Regions from separate parts of the Pseudomonas sp. FBCC-B545 genome, predicted to be linked through region 1. Evidence: predicted binding sites of a transcription regulator. Region 1 holds the regulator's gene; each other region holds the start of a gene.

Region 1 (3,114 bases):
CACCAATTTGAGCAAGTTGCTTTCCACTTCGGTGACCAACTGGGTCACGCGCTTGATCACCTGGCCGGTGAGGTCCTGGTAATCCTGGGCCAGCAGGATGTCGTTGAGGTTGCTGGCCACCGTGCGGTTTTCCTGTTCGCTGCGCGACAGGAAACCCTCGACCCGACGGGCCAATTCCCGAAACTCTTCAGCCCCCACTTCGCGGCGCATGAAGCGGCCCCAGTCAACGCTCAAGGCCTGGGCTTCGCTGGTCATGCCGTTGACCAGCGGCGTGGCGTTTTCCACCAGGTCCATGGTGCGGTTGGCCGCCGCCTCGGTCAGCCTGACCACATAGGACAGGCGTTCGGTAGCGTCGGTGATTTGCGAAATCTCTTCGGCCTGGGGCATGCGCGGGTCAATCTGAAAATTGACGATCGCACTGTGCAGCTCGCGTGTGAGCTTGCCCACTTCCTGGTACAGGCCGCGATCACGGGTCTGGTTAAGCTCATGGATCAACTGCACCGCATCGGCGAACTGGCCTTTTTCCAGGCTGTCGACCAAGCGGTGAGCATGTTTTTTCAGGGTCGACTCGAAGTCGGCCTGCGATGATTCGTTATGCTCCATAGCTCCCCCGTGGCAGCATCAATGACCGATGCGTTCGAAGATTTTTTCAATCTTCTCTTTCAAGGCCAGTGCAGTGAATGGCTTGACCACGTAGCCGTTGACCCCGGCTTGGGCGGCTTCGATGATCTGTTCACGCTTGGCTTCAGCGGTCACCATCAGCACAGGCAGGCTGCGCAGTTTTTCATCGGCACGTACATGGCGCAGCAGATCGATACCGGTCATGCCCGGCATGTTCCAGTCGGTTACCAGAAAATCGATGCTTCCGCTGTTGAGGATCGGAATCGCCGTGATGCCATCATCCGCCTCGACCGTGTTGGTGAACCCAAGGTCACGCAACAGGTTTTTTATGATCCGCCGCATCGTTGAGAAGTCATCAACGATGAGGATTTTCATGTTCTTGTCCAATTCGACCTCCAAGCAGTCTTAAACGCGCCCAGCACCTGGACGCGCCATTTCAATCAACAGGCGTTACACAAAAAGGACTGCCCAGGGCACCACGGTACGAGCCCGCGAACCTTGCGGCTTCACGGTAGCGTCTGCAGTGTCCCCACACTGCCTGTCAGCGCGCGCGCCACTCTCCCAATCGCCCCCGCAAGCGGGCCGCGCACTGGCTATGCAACTGGCTGACACGCGATTCGCTGACCCCCAGCACCTCACCGATTTCCTTGAGGTTCAGCTCTTCGTCGTAGTACAGCGCCAGTACCAGGCGCTCACGCTCCGGCAAATTGGCAATCGCGTCCGCCAACGCGCTCTGGAAACGTTCGTCTTCCAGGTCGCGAGACGGTTCGAGATGTGCACTCGCGCCGTCCTCGTGCAGCCCTTCGTGTTCGCCGTCCTGCAGCAGGTCGTCGAAACTGAACAGGCGGCTGCCCAAGGTATCGTTCAAAATCCCGTAATAATCGTCGAGACTCAATTGGAGTTCGGCCGCAACTTCATGATCTTTAGCGTCACGACCGGTTTTTGCTTCAATTGCACGAATTGCATCACTGACCATGCGCGTATTGCGGTGTACCGAACGCGGCGCCCAATCCCCTTTACGCACTTCATCGAGCATCGCGCCACGGATACGGATGCCCGCATACGTCTCGAAACTCGCACCCTTGCTCGCGTCGTATTTGGTCGACACTTCGAGCAGGCCGATCATGCCGGCCTGGATCAAGTCCTCGACCTGCACACTGGCCGGCAGGCGCGCCAACAGGTGATAGGCAATGCGCTTGACCAGGGGCGCGTAACGCTCGATCAATTCGCCCTGGCTGTCACGTGCCGACTTTTTGTAAAGGTTGTAGCCGCTGGATGTCATAGCACCGGTCCTGCGCTCGTCTGATGCACCAAACGCTCGACGAAAAATTCCAGATGCCCCCGGGGGTTGGCGGGCAACGGCCAGGTATCGACCTTCTGGGCAATGGCCTTGAACGCCAGTGCGCACTTGGAACGAGGGAACGCTTCGTAGACCGCACGCTGCTTTTGCACGGCCTTGCGCACACACTCGTCGTAAGGAACTGCGCCAACGTATTGTAAAGCCACATCGAGGAAGCGGTCCGTGACCTTGGTCAACTTGGCGAACAGGTTGCGCCCTTCCTGCGGGCTTTGGGCCATGTTGGCCAGCACGCGGAAGCGGTTCATGCCGTAGTCGCGGTTAAGCAGTTTGATCAACGCGTAGGCATCGGTGATCGAAGTGGGCTCGTCGCACACCACCAGCAGCACTTCTTGCGCTGCGCGCACGAAGCTGACCACCGACTCGCCGATCCCGGCGGCAGTGTCGATCACCAGCACATCGAGGTTGTCGCCGATATCGCTGAACGCCTGGATCAGCCCGGCATGCTGCGCGGGGCTCAGGTGCACCATGCTCTGGGTGCCCGAGGCAGCCGGCACGATGCGGATGCCACCGGGACCCTGGAGCAGCACATCGCGCAGCTCACAGCGGCCCTCGATCACATCGGCAAGGGTATGTTTGGGTGTCAGCCCCAGCAGAACGTCCACGTTCGCCAAGCCCAGGTCAGCATCCAGCAGCATGACGCGACGGCCAAGCTCTGCCAGGGCCAGGGACAAATTCACTGACACGTTAGTTTTGCCGACGCCACCTTTGCCGCCGGTCACCGCGATCACCTGTACGGGATGCATGCTGCCCATTTTATTTCTTTACCTTGTCTTGCTTAGACGCAGGCTACATGGCTTGGCCGCGTGAATCGCTTGCAGACCATCGATGTAGGTACATTTCACGGTGTTCATCCTGCCTTAACCGACCCGTTTAGCCGGGTGGTGGTAAAGGTCGGCGAACATATCGGCCATCGCTTCCTCGCTAGGCTCTTCTTGCATTTGCACACTTACGGCACGGCTGACCAACTGATGACGGCGCGGCAGATGCAGATCATCCGGGATCCGCGGCCCGTCGGTCAGGTAGGCGACCGGTAATTCATGGCTGATGGCCAGGCTCAACACTTCGCCCAGGCTCGCAGTTTCATCGAGCTTGGTGAGGATGCAACCGGCCAGGCCGCAACGCTTGTAACTGTG
Region 2 (3,114 bases), 1.0 Mb from region 1:
CCACCGCGATTGAGCTGCTGGCTATCTGGGCGCTGACGCTCATGGCTCTCACCGCCTGGGTCGAGTCGTCCTGGATCGCGTTGATCATCTGTTCGATTTCCTGGGTGGACTGCTGGGTGCGATGGGCCAGAGCACGCACTTCATCGGCAACGACCGCAAAACCGCGGCCTTGCTCGCCCGCACGGGCAGCTTCAATAGCCGCATTTAGCGCTAGCAGATTGGTCTGATCGGCAACCGCGCGAATCACTTCGACCACCTTACTGATGTCCTGTGCTCTGCCGGACAAGGCCTTGACCTGTTCACCAGTGCTGGCCACGTTGCTGGCCAGACCTTCGATGGCCTTTAGGGTCTGGGCCACGTTCTCGATCCCCGAGCGGGTGAATTCCGTTGATTCGCGGGAAGATTGGGCGGCGGCTTCGGCATTGCGTGCCACCTCGTCCACCGCTGCACTCATTTCGGTCACGGCGGTGGCGGCCTGATTGACCTCATCGTTCTGTCGCGCTAGTCCACGGCTGGCCTCTTCGGTCACCGCGCTCATCTCTTCAGAGGCGGATGCCAATTGGGTGGAGGAATCGGCGATACGGGCGATGGTTTCGCGCAGGTTGCTCTGCATCTTCGCCAAGGCGGCGAGCAGGCGGCTGGCTTCATCGCGGCCATTGATCACTACCTCCCGGGACAGGTCGCTGCCGGCGATGCGCTCGGCCACGGCCAAAGCTTCGCTGATCGGCGCCGTAATGCTGCGGGTCAGCATCGCAGCCAGTACGATGGTCAATATGACGGTCGCGACCAGCAGGCCGATTACCAGTGTCACACCATTGCTGTAAGTCGCGGAAGCATCCAGACCTGCACGCTTGGCGCCGTCATCGTTAAAATCTGCGAGCTTGTTCAGCTTGTCTTGCAGGCCATTGGTCATAGTACTGATACGGGTATTGATCAAGACGATGGCTGCGGCGTTATCACCACTTCGCAGCAACGGCTCAAGCTCATCCAGCAGCTTGAAATACTGCTGAATATCGTCGGCCACTGCCTGGTAGAGCTCACGCTCTGCCGGCCCGCTGATCAGGGGGGCGTAAAGGCTAATGGTGTTCTGCACCGTGCTGCGGTAGCCGCTCAACGCAGCGATGCGGGTTTGGCGCTGTTGCTCGTCGATTGTTACGATGCGGACGCTTTCAAGGCGCAGACGAAAGATGGCTACCTGCATCTTGCCGATTTCACGGATGCTTGCCATCCAATTATTTTCGACGACCTGCTCCGAGTCCCTAAGCTTGCCCATTTGCATCAAAGCGACAATGCCTAGAGCAAATACCACCAGGATAATGAGTGAGAAGAAGCAGGTCGACCGTGGAGCAAGGTTCATATTCCTGACGTTCATGTTTAACTCTCTTGGAAAGGTAGGTAGCCGGCATAGAGACTGGTCCGTGTAGAGAGCCCGGAAGTGTGCGATGGCATGAGGTACCTGCGAAATGGGAGGAACAATCAGGGGCACCTGCAAGGGTATGTATTCGCCCTTGGTCCGCATCCTGCGCAGGTATTCTTTTGTTAGACGGCAACGAGTAGCGGCGCTTTCCTGGCTAGCTAAAAGTTGTACAAATGTTGATACTTGTACAACTCTTGTACAGCTATTTTGCTGTGATGTCGTCATGACATCATGCGATCCCGATGAGCGGTCAGTAACCTCCAATTTCTGGCAGCCGCGAGAAATAGAGGTCTGGCTATCGGGCTGACTACTGTTTGGCGGCGATACAGCCAAGGCCATCTTTGGGCCGATAGAATCCTGCGCCTGTAAAAATGCGTAGCGCTATTTCTGTACAAGTATTTTGTATGGGGTGAGCTAGGGCGCGCTAATTGTGAGCATGCGCTGCGCTAGGGGCTGTTGCCGTTTTATCGCGAGCCGCGATGCTGCGAGAGATGGCTCCCGGTTATGGGGGGCGAGTTCATCTCGGATCTCCATGCGAGATGGCGGGGCAGGTTTGCCCAACGTGCGAGGGGGTTATGCAAATGGCGAGCGATGGTATTGACTGCCCCACTTGCGGGACATTCATGCCGGCTGGCCGAGCATGAGAGGGACTAGCGGACTGATCGACATGAACGTCTAATTGGTCGATTTTGCCAGCTTATCTGCCGCCAATTATATCCGACGTTAATGTCTGCTTTTAGCCGATAGCTGCCGCTTACTAACGACTATTTTCGACCGAGAGCGGACGCTCGCCCAACCGCTCTACCAACCTTACGAGATAACCGTCGGCATCCTGGACGATGAATTCTCGCTGACCTACTTCTACATTTTCAGCCCGATACCAGGTGTCTTTGCATTCTCGATAGAGTGAAACACCAGCCTGATCAAGTCTTTGGATGACGGGGGCGACAGCTTCAATATCAATCTGTAGGTTCATGCCTCTTCCAAACGGCCTGCTCAACGGCGCCGTCAGCCATTGACCCGCGTGCGAATCAATCTGCTCAAGCATGACTTGAGCGCCATTCAAATCAAGGTATGCAAACCCATCTTCCGGGCGTTGATAAGCTACTTTGAACCCCAGGCAAGAGACCCAAAAAGCCAAGCTGCTCTGCAGGTTGGTGACCATTAACTCCGGAACCAGTTTGTTACGTTCGAACATGAGATGACTTCCATTTCACAAGGCCCATTTCTGCAGGCGGACAGGTGTCAGTATCCAACAAATGCGCCGCGATTCAAATGTGGGAGGGGGCTTGCTCCCGATAGCGGTGGGTCAGTCAACATCAATGTTTGCTGGGCTGACGTCTTCGCTGGCAAGCCCCCTCCCACATTTGGATCGTAGAGTATCAGTTAGATAGCGGTCGGTTGTCAGGCTCCAGGGAGAGCAAGCTTACTCCCCTATCGAAGCAGCCCCGATAGCAAAATACGAAAGCTGGCGATTGCTTGCGTCGATGCCAGGTGTGGATCAGCCGCACTCGCGATCCACAGAGACGCATTCAAGGCAGCGCCGTTGACGAGGTAAGCAGTCGCCTGTGCATCCACGGGCTTGATGACGTTCTGATCGATCAACACCTGAATGCTGTGCATGGTGCTGGCCAGGCACGCGCTTTGGCTGGCAGCCCGCGCCGGATCGCCAAGAACCGCAGGACCATCCAGCAGCA
Region 3 (3,114 bases), 2.0 Mb from region 1:
CGGCTTGACCACCCAGGCCTTGGCGCCGGCGGCCTGGCCCTCGGCCTTCTTCGATTCCTGGGACTCGGTGGTCAGCATGATGATCGGCGTGAACTTGTAATTGGCCAGCTTCTTGACCTCCTTGACGAAGGTGATGCCGTCCATGTTGGGCATGTTTACATCGCTGATGATCAGGTGGACTTTCTGCCCGGTGAGCTTGCTCAGGGCATCCTTGCCGTCGCTGGCCTCGATTACGTCGTAGCCGGCGCTTTTCAAGGCAATGCCGACCACTTGTCGCACGCTGCTGGAGTCGTCGACCACTAATACATTCTTCGCCATGGTGTACTCCTAAAAAAAGGTGATGTCTTGGGAATTCGGCTGCGCGGCTGCCACTCCGTGGTGCAGGCGCCGCTGTTCGTCGGTGGCATAGGTGGCTTCCATGCGCGCCAGCCACTGCCGGGCGTCGACGCCCACCGCCTGGTCCGGCGCCTGGCTGGCCTGCAGGAGGTGGTCGTGCAAGGCGTGCATGTTGTCGCGCACGTGGCTGAGGATCTGGCTGACGCGGTCCTGGAATTGCAGGCTGACCAGCACTTCGGTCATCTCATCGCGGATGCCGTAGCTTTCCTGCTTGAGCAGGTCGGCAGATTCGGCCAGGCGCCCGGTGATGTTCTGGAAGCGCTCGAGCACCTTTTGAATACTGTTTTCGGACTCGGCCACCGAATGGCTGTCCTCGGCGGCACTGCTGGACGCGGCCTGCACCAATTGCGTGATGGCGTTATTGATGATGTCGACCTTGGCCGACATCTGCTGGCCGGTTTCACTGGATTTGTTCGACAGGCTGCGCACCGCATCGGCCACCACCGCAAAGCCGCGCCCGGCCTCACCGGCACGCGCCGCCTCGATGGCAGCGTTGAGGGCCAGCAGGTTGGTTTGCGCGGCAATCGCCGCCACGTCGGCGGCCATGGCGCGCAGTTCCTTGGTATAGGCAGTGAGGCTGCGGACCTGGACCAGGGTCTGGTCACGGCTGGTCTGTGTGGCCTTGAGCGAATTGATCACCTGGCTCAGCTCGCTGTCGCTGCGCGCCAGTACCTCGAGCGCGCCGTCGGCCGACTGCCCATCCAGTTCGCCGGCAGCCTGCTGCGAGGCCTGTACCGTTTCCTGCAATCGCGCGGCGATCCCGGTGAAGCGGTTGGCCAGGCTCACAATCGCTTCTTCGGTCTGGTGCCGCGAGCTTTCCACCTGCTTGGCCCAGATCGGCATGGCGCCGAGCAGCACTTCATCGAGCTGTGCGCGGGAAGCCATGCCGTCATGCGCTGCGTCCATCGCCGACTGATCCACCTGCGCCCGCGCCGTCGCGTGCAGCACAACGTTGCGTTGCGAATGTGTGCTCCAGGCACAAGCCCCCAAGCCCGTCAGTACCAGTACCGCGCAGGCCAGCAGATTGGCCGAGGAAGCTGATTGCACCAGCAGCCACCCAATGGCAGGCACGACCGGTATAAGGGCAAACCAGCAAAAACGCGGATAACCAGGAAGGGAAATGCGGCCGGATTGACGCTGGGTCATGAGTTCGATCCTTGAACAGTGTTGCGGATATTAGGTGACATAGGGGATATCTGCCCAATACCTCGCAACTTTAGGATCCTGATGTGCCTTCCGTCTGTTTTATGACCATCAGGTGACGGATCCGGGTGCCTGGCAGCTTATAGCTATCTGACTGATGCACCGCGATCCAAATGTGGGAGGGGGCTTGCCCCCGATGGCGGCCTGACAGCCGACCAGAATGTTGGATCAGACCGACTACATATCCATTGTTTAGGTAACGGCCACTATTGGTTCCGCTCTTACAGCGGGTCACTTTGAAAAGCGCAAAGTAACCAAACGCTCTTGCCCCACCACTCGGCACCTCGCTTAGGCTCGGTGTGCCCGTAATCCGCCATGGATTTGGGGGGCCGCCGCCACGCGCCATCCATGGCGCGGGGCGGCTAAACCGGCATCCTTGCCGGTTTACCCCCCAAATCCCTGTCGAATTCCGGCCAGCGTGGTTTAACGGGGCGCCTGAGATCAAAAGCAGATCAAGATCAAGATCAAGAGCGGCTCGCTTCGCATCGTGGTTACTGACGGTCGCTACGTCAGAGTTGTGTAGATAACCATGCCCCAGGTTGCACGGCTTTCGCCAGGACCAGGCCCCTCACCCTCCTCCCCACCCTTCACGCACCGCGTGCCGAATCCCTTCCAGCAGCATCGCGAACGCCGGGTTGTCGTTGTTCTCGCGCCAGATCAGATGGAGCTCGCTTTGTACGCCTTCGCCCAGGTCGATATCGCGGAACACCACGTTCTTGAACACTACGCTGGTGGCGCAACGGGGCACCAGCGCCAGGCCCATGGCGGCGTTGACCAGGGCGAGGATGGTCAGGGACGAGCCGAGCCACTGCACATAATCCGGGGCGACGCGGGCAGAGCGCAGCATGCCGGTCAGCAGTTCGTTGAACGGCGGATAGGCGGCGTGGGAGTACATCAGGAACGGCTGGCCGTCGAGGTCCTTGACAGACACGGTTTTGGCATCAGCCAGTGGATGGGTGTTGGGGACGGCCAGCACAAAGGGCTCGCGGACCAGGCATTCGGTGGCGTAACCGGGTTCCAGCAACGGTGCGCGGGCAATGCCCAGGTCGATACGTCGAGCGCGCAAGGCCTCGTGCTGCTGGTAGGTGTTCATTTCCGACAGGTCGATTCGCACGTGGGGCTGGGTGATGCGTGTCTCGGCTATGACCTTGGGCAGGAACTCGTACACCGCGCTGCCGACGAAGCCGATATTCACCGAGCCGATATCGCCCTGGGCAAACCGCCGGGCGGTCACTGCGGCCTGCTGGGCGCGCTCGAGCAGGTTCTGCGCCTCGATGAAAAACGCCCGGCCGGCCGCGGTAAGGGCGACGTTGCGGGTGTTGCGGGTGAACAGCTCGACGCCCAAGTGATGCTCCAGCAACTGGATCTGCCGGCTCAGCGGTGGCTGGGTCATGTTCAGCCGTTCGGCGGCGCGGCGGAAATTCAGTTCAGTGGCGACGGTGGTGAAACAGCGCAGATGGCTCAGTTCGAACATTGATCTAATCCAGGTATCAATCGAATGCCAAGTTAGATTAG
Region 4 (3,114 bases), 2.4 Mb from region 1:
CGGTGGGCGGCGGCGCCGGCAGCAGTCCGCGATGGACCTTCTGCACATGCCACGGCCAGATCAGCGACAGCGCCGGGTGCCAGAGATCAGGCATCAAGGTGGTGCGGGCGCTGGTCACAGCTTGCTGGTGCACCTGCTGTTGCACGTCACTCAATGGCACCTGCAGGTAGAGGGCGGTCAGGTATTGCCAACGCTCGGTGTGCGGGCAGGTCCAGGATTCCTGGGCCGACATCGCCAGGCCGTTAGCCAGCAGCACGGTGTTGGCCGGCTGGTTCAGCCAGCGGCGCAGGTTGGGCTCGGCATCGAGCAGTTGCTGGTGGCGCAGGGCATCGTCTTCGCGGGCAATGTGCAGCGCCTTGACCAGCAAACGCTGCTCCGCCAGCAGCAGCTTGTAGCCCTGTGACACCCAGATCGGCAGGTGCCAGGCGTGGGTCAACTCCAGGCAAAGGTCGAGCAAGCGCACGCCGAACAATTCTTGCTCGACCTGGCGCGCCGACTGGCCTTTATGGATCACCCGCAGCTCCCATTCCTCCAGGAGCTTGGGGAAGGCGACGGCCATCGGCCACAGCGGTGACAGAAACAGCAGGCTGCCCCAGTGGATGTCCTGCCACAACCGCGCCAAGCGGCTGCCGAACAAACCGTTGGCTTGCTGGGACGCGTGCTGGCTCACCAGTAGCAATTGGCGCAACGCAACGGGGATTTCCTGGGCTGGCACCGAGGGCAGGCGCGCCAGCAGTTCCTCGGCACGCTCGAGGCCGAGGCGGTTAAGCGCCACTTCGAGGTTTTCCGCGGGTTCGGCCAGGCTGCCATGGGTTTGACTGTTGGCTTCGCGCATGACGCTGAGCACCAAGGCCGGACTGTCTTGCATCAGCTCGGCAATATCTCGCAATGAACTGCGACTATCGCGAATGGCCTTGCACACGCGTTCATGGCTGGCCTGGGGCACGGGCAGCAACACATCGTCCAGGCACTTGATCCAAGCGGCGAGGGTGGTGGGTTTTGCATTGGATACGGTCGTTTCGTTTGCCATGATTGGGGCGCGATCATCACTTGCGTTTAACACGCCCGGAACGGGCCGAATTGGCTTTTCGCCTTAACGGGCTATAGTCTGGCGCAGTTTTGCCGATAAGTAGAACAAGAGTTTTCCGCAACACCCAATATGTCCATGAACCCGACGGCGCAAGTACCCATCTCCTATGGCTAAAATTATCGGCATCATTGTCGTCATCGCAAGTGTGCTCGGAGGGTACGTCCTCTCCCACGGTAAAATCGCCGCGTTGATTCAACCTTTCGAAGTGCTGATTATCGGCGGCGCGGCGTTTGGCGCATTCTTGCAGGCCAACCCCGGCTACATGACCATGCATGTGATCAAGAAGTCGCTGGGCATGTTCAGTTCGCGCTTCTCACACACCTTCTATCTGGAAGTGCTGGGGCTGGTCTACGAGATCCTCAACAAGAGCCGCCGTGAAGGCATGATGGCGATCGAAGGCGATATCGAAGACGCCGCCGCCAGCCCGATTTTCGCCAAGTACCCGGCGGTGCTCAAAGACGAGCGCATGACCGCCTATATCTGTGATTACCTGCGCATCATGTCCTCCGGCAATATGGCGCCCCACGAGCTGGAAGGCCTGTTCGACATGGAGTTGTTCAGCCTCAAGGAAGAGCTGGAGCATCCGTCCCACGCCGTGACCGGCATCGCCGACGGCATGCCTGGCTTTGGTATTGTCGCGGCCGTACTGGGTATCGTGGTGACCATGGCCTCCCTTGGCGAGGGCGACCAGGCAGCCATCGGCATGCACGTCGGCGCGGCGCTGGTGGGGACCTTCTTCGGTATTCTTGCGGCCTATGGTTTCTTTGGGCCGCTTGCCACATCCCTGGCCCACGATGCCAAGGAAGAGGTCAACCTCTATGAAGCGATCAAGGCATGCCTGGTAGCGTCCGCGTCGGGCATGCCGCCGTCGCTGGCCGTGGAGTTCGGGCGCAAGGTGCTCTACCCGAAGCATCGCCCAAGTTTCTCCGAGCTGGAACAAGCGGTTCGCGGTCGCTAAGCCATGGAAAACAACCAGCCAATCATCATCAAGCGCGTCAAGCGCTTCGCTGCGGGGCACCATGGTGGTGCCTGGAAAATCGCCTTCGCAGACTTCGCCACGGCAATGATGGCGTTCTTTCTGGTGCTGTGGCTGATGTCTACCGCCACGCCGGAGCAGAAAATCGCCATCGCCGGTTACTTCAAAGACCCGATTGGCTTTTCCGAAAGCGGCACGCCCTTCGTGATCGACTTGGGCGGCTCTCCGCAGTTGGCGCCTGAACGCACCATCAACCCGGAAGTGCAGACCGAATCGCCGCAGGAAAAAATCCCGATCGAGCGCGATACGGTTGAAACCATGGCCGAGCAGGTCGAGCAGGAGCGCCTGGAGCTGTTGCTGCAGGAATTGCAGAATAAGGTTCAGGAAAATCCGCAGCTGCTGAAGTTCAAGGACCAGATTTCCTTCGAGATCACGCCCGAGGGGCTGCGCATCCAGATTACCGACGCCGCCAACCGGCCGATGTTCGACTCCGGCAGCGCGCGCTTGAAACCGTACTTTGAAGACATCCTGCTGGCCATGGCCGACACCATCAAGGCGGTGCCGAACAAGATCAGCATCAGCGGCCATACCGATGCCAAGCCTTACGCGGGCCAGGGCGACTTCGGCAACTGGGAACTCTCGGCCAACCGCGCCAACGCCGCCCGCCGTGCGCTGGTGGCCGGCAGCTATCCAGACCCGCAAGTGGCACGGGTGGTGGGCTTTGCCTCATCGCAGTTATTTGATCCCAAAGACCCGTTCAACCCGGTCAACCGCCGTATCGATATCGTGGTGCTGACCAAAAAAGCCCAGCGTGCGATTGAAGGCGATCAACCACCGCCACCGGTACCGACTCAGGGCGATGGTGCCCCTGGCGAAGTGCCGGCCGACCCCAACGCACTGCCGCCTGAGCAGGAACCACTGCCGGCTCATGAGTTGCGGCAGAAGCTGAACCTGTTTGATGATGGCGGGATGAAGGATCCTACGGTGCCTGCGCCGGCCTCCTAAGCTCCAGATACAACAAGGCCGCGATGATCGCGGCCTTGTTGTA

What was found. The regulator FliA, encoded in region 1, starts transcription of late flagellar genes. The targets are predictions, from matches to a motif close to CTAAAGTTTNNNNNNNNNNNGCCGNTAA.
Region 2: a site for FliA is predicted at 1,554-1,581, ahead of NMB39_RS13355 (methyl-accepting chemotaxis protein). Genes of this name have one in related genera too.
Region 3: a site for FliA is predicted at 1,589-1,616, ahead of NMB39_RS17840 (methyl-accepting chemotaxis protein). Genes of this name have one in related genera too.
Region 4: a site for FliA is predicted at 1,102-1,129, ahead of motA (flagellar motor stator protein MotA). Genes of this name have one in related genera too.

Annotation. Positions count from the first base shown of each region.
Region 1 covers NZ_CP101441.1:1,867,784-1,870,897, reverse strand. The annotation lists gene NMB39_RS08740 (protein phosphatase CheZ) at 1-603, opposite strand, end outside; gene NMB39_RS08735 (chemotaxis response regulator CheY) at 622-996, opposite strand; gene fliA (RNA polymerase sigma factor FliA) at 1,163-1,903, opposite strand; gene fleN (flagellar synthesis regulator FleN) at 1,900-2,733, opposite strand; gene flhF (flagellar biosynthesis GTPase FlhF) at 2,839-3,114, opposite strand, start outside.
Region 2 covers NZ_CP101441.1:2,889,272-2,892,385, forward strand. The annotation lists gene NMB39_RS13355 (methyl-accepting chemotaxis protein) at 1-1,372, opposite strand, end outside; gene NMB39_RS13360 (bleomycin resistance protein) at 2,175-2,615, opposite strand; gene NMB39_RS13365 (TetR/AcrR family transcriptional regulator) at 2,852-3,114, opposite strand, start outside.
Region 3 covers NZ_CP101441.1:3,889,239-3,892,352, forward strand. The annotation lists gene NMB39_RS17835 (response regulator) at 1-318, opposite strand, end outside; gene NMB39_RS17840 (methyl-accepting chemotaxis protein) at 328-1,542, opposite strand; gene NMB39_RS17845 (LysR family transcriptional regulator) at 2,168-3,073, opposite strand.
Region 4 covers NZ_CP101441.1:5,682,639-5,685,752, reverse strand. The annotation lists gene NMB39_RS26230 (HDOD domain-containing protein) at 1-1,030, opposite strand, end outside; gene motA (flagellar motor stator protein MotA) at 1,197-2,048, shown strand; gene motB (flagellar motor protein MotB) at 2,052-3,071, shown strand.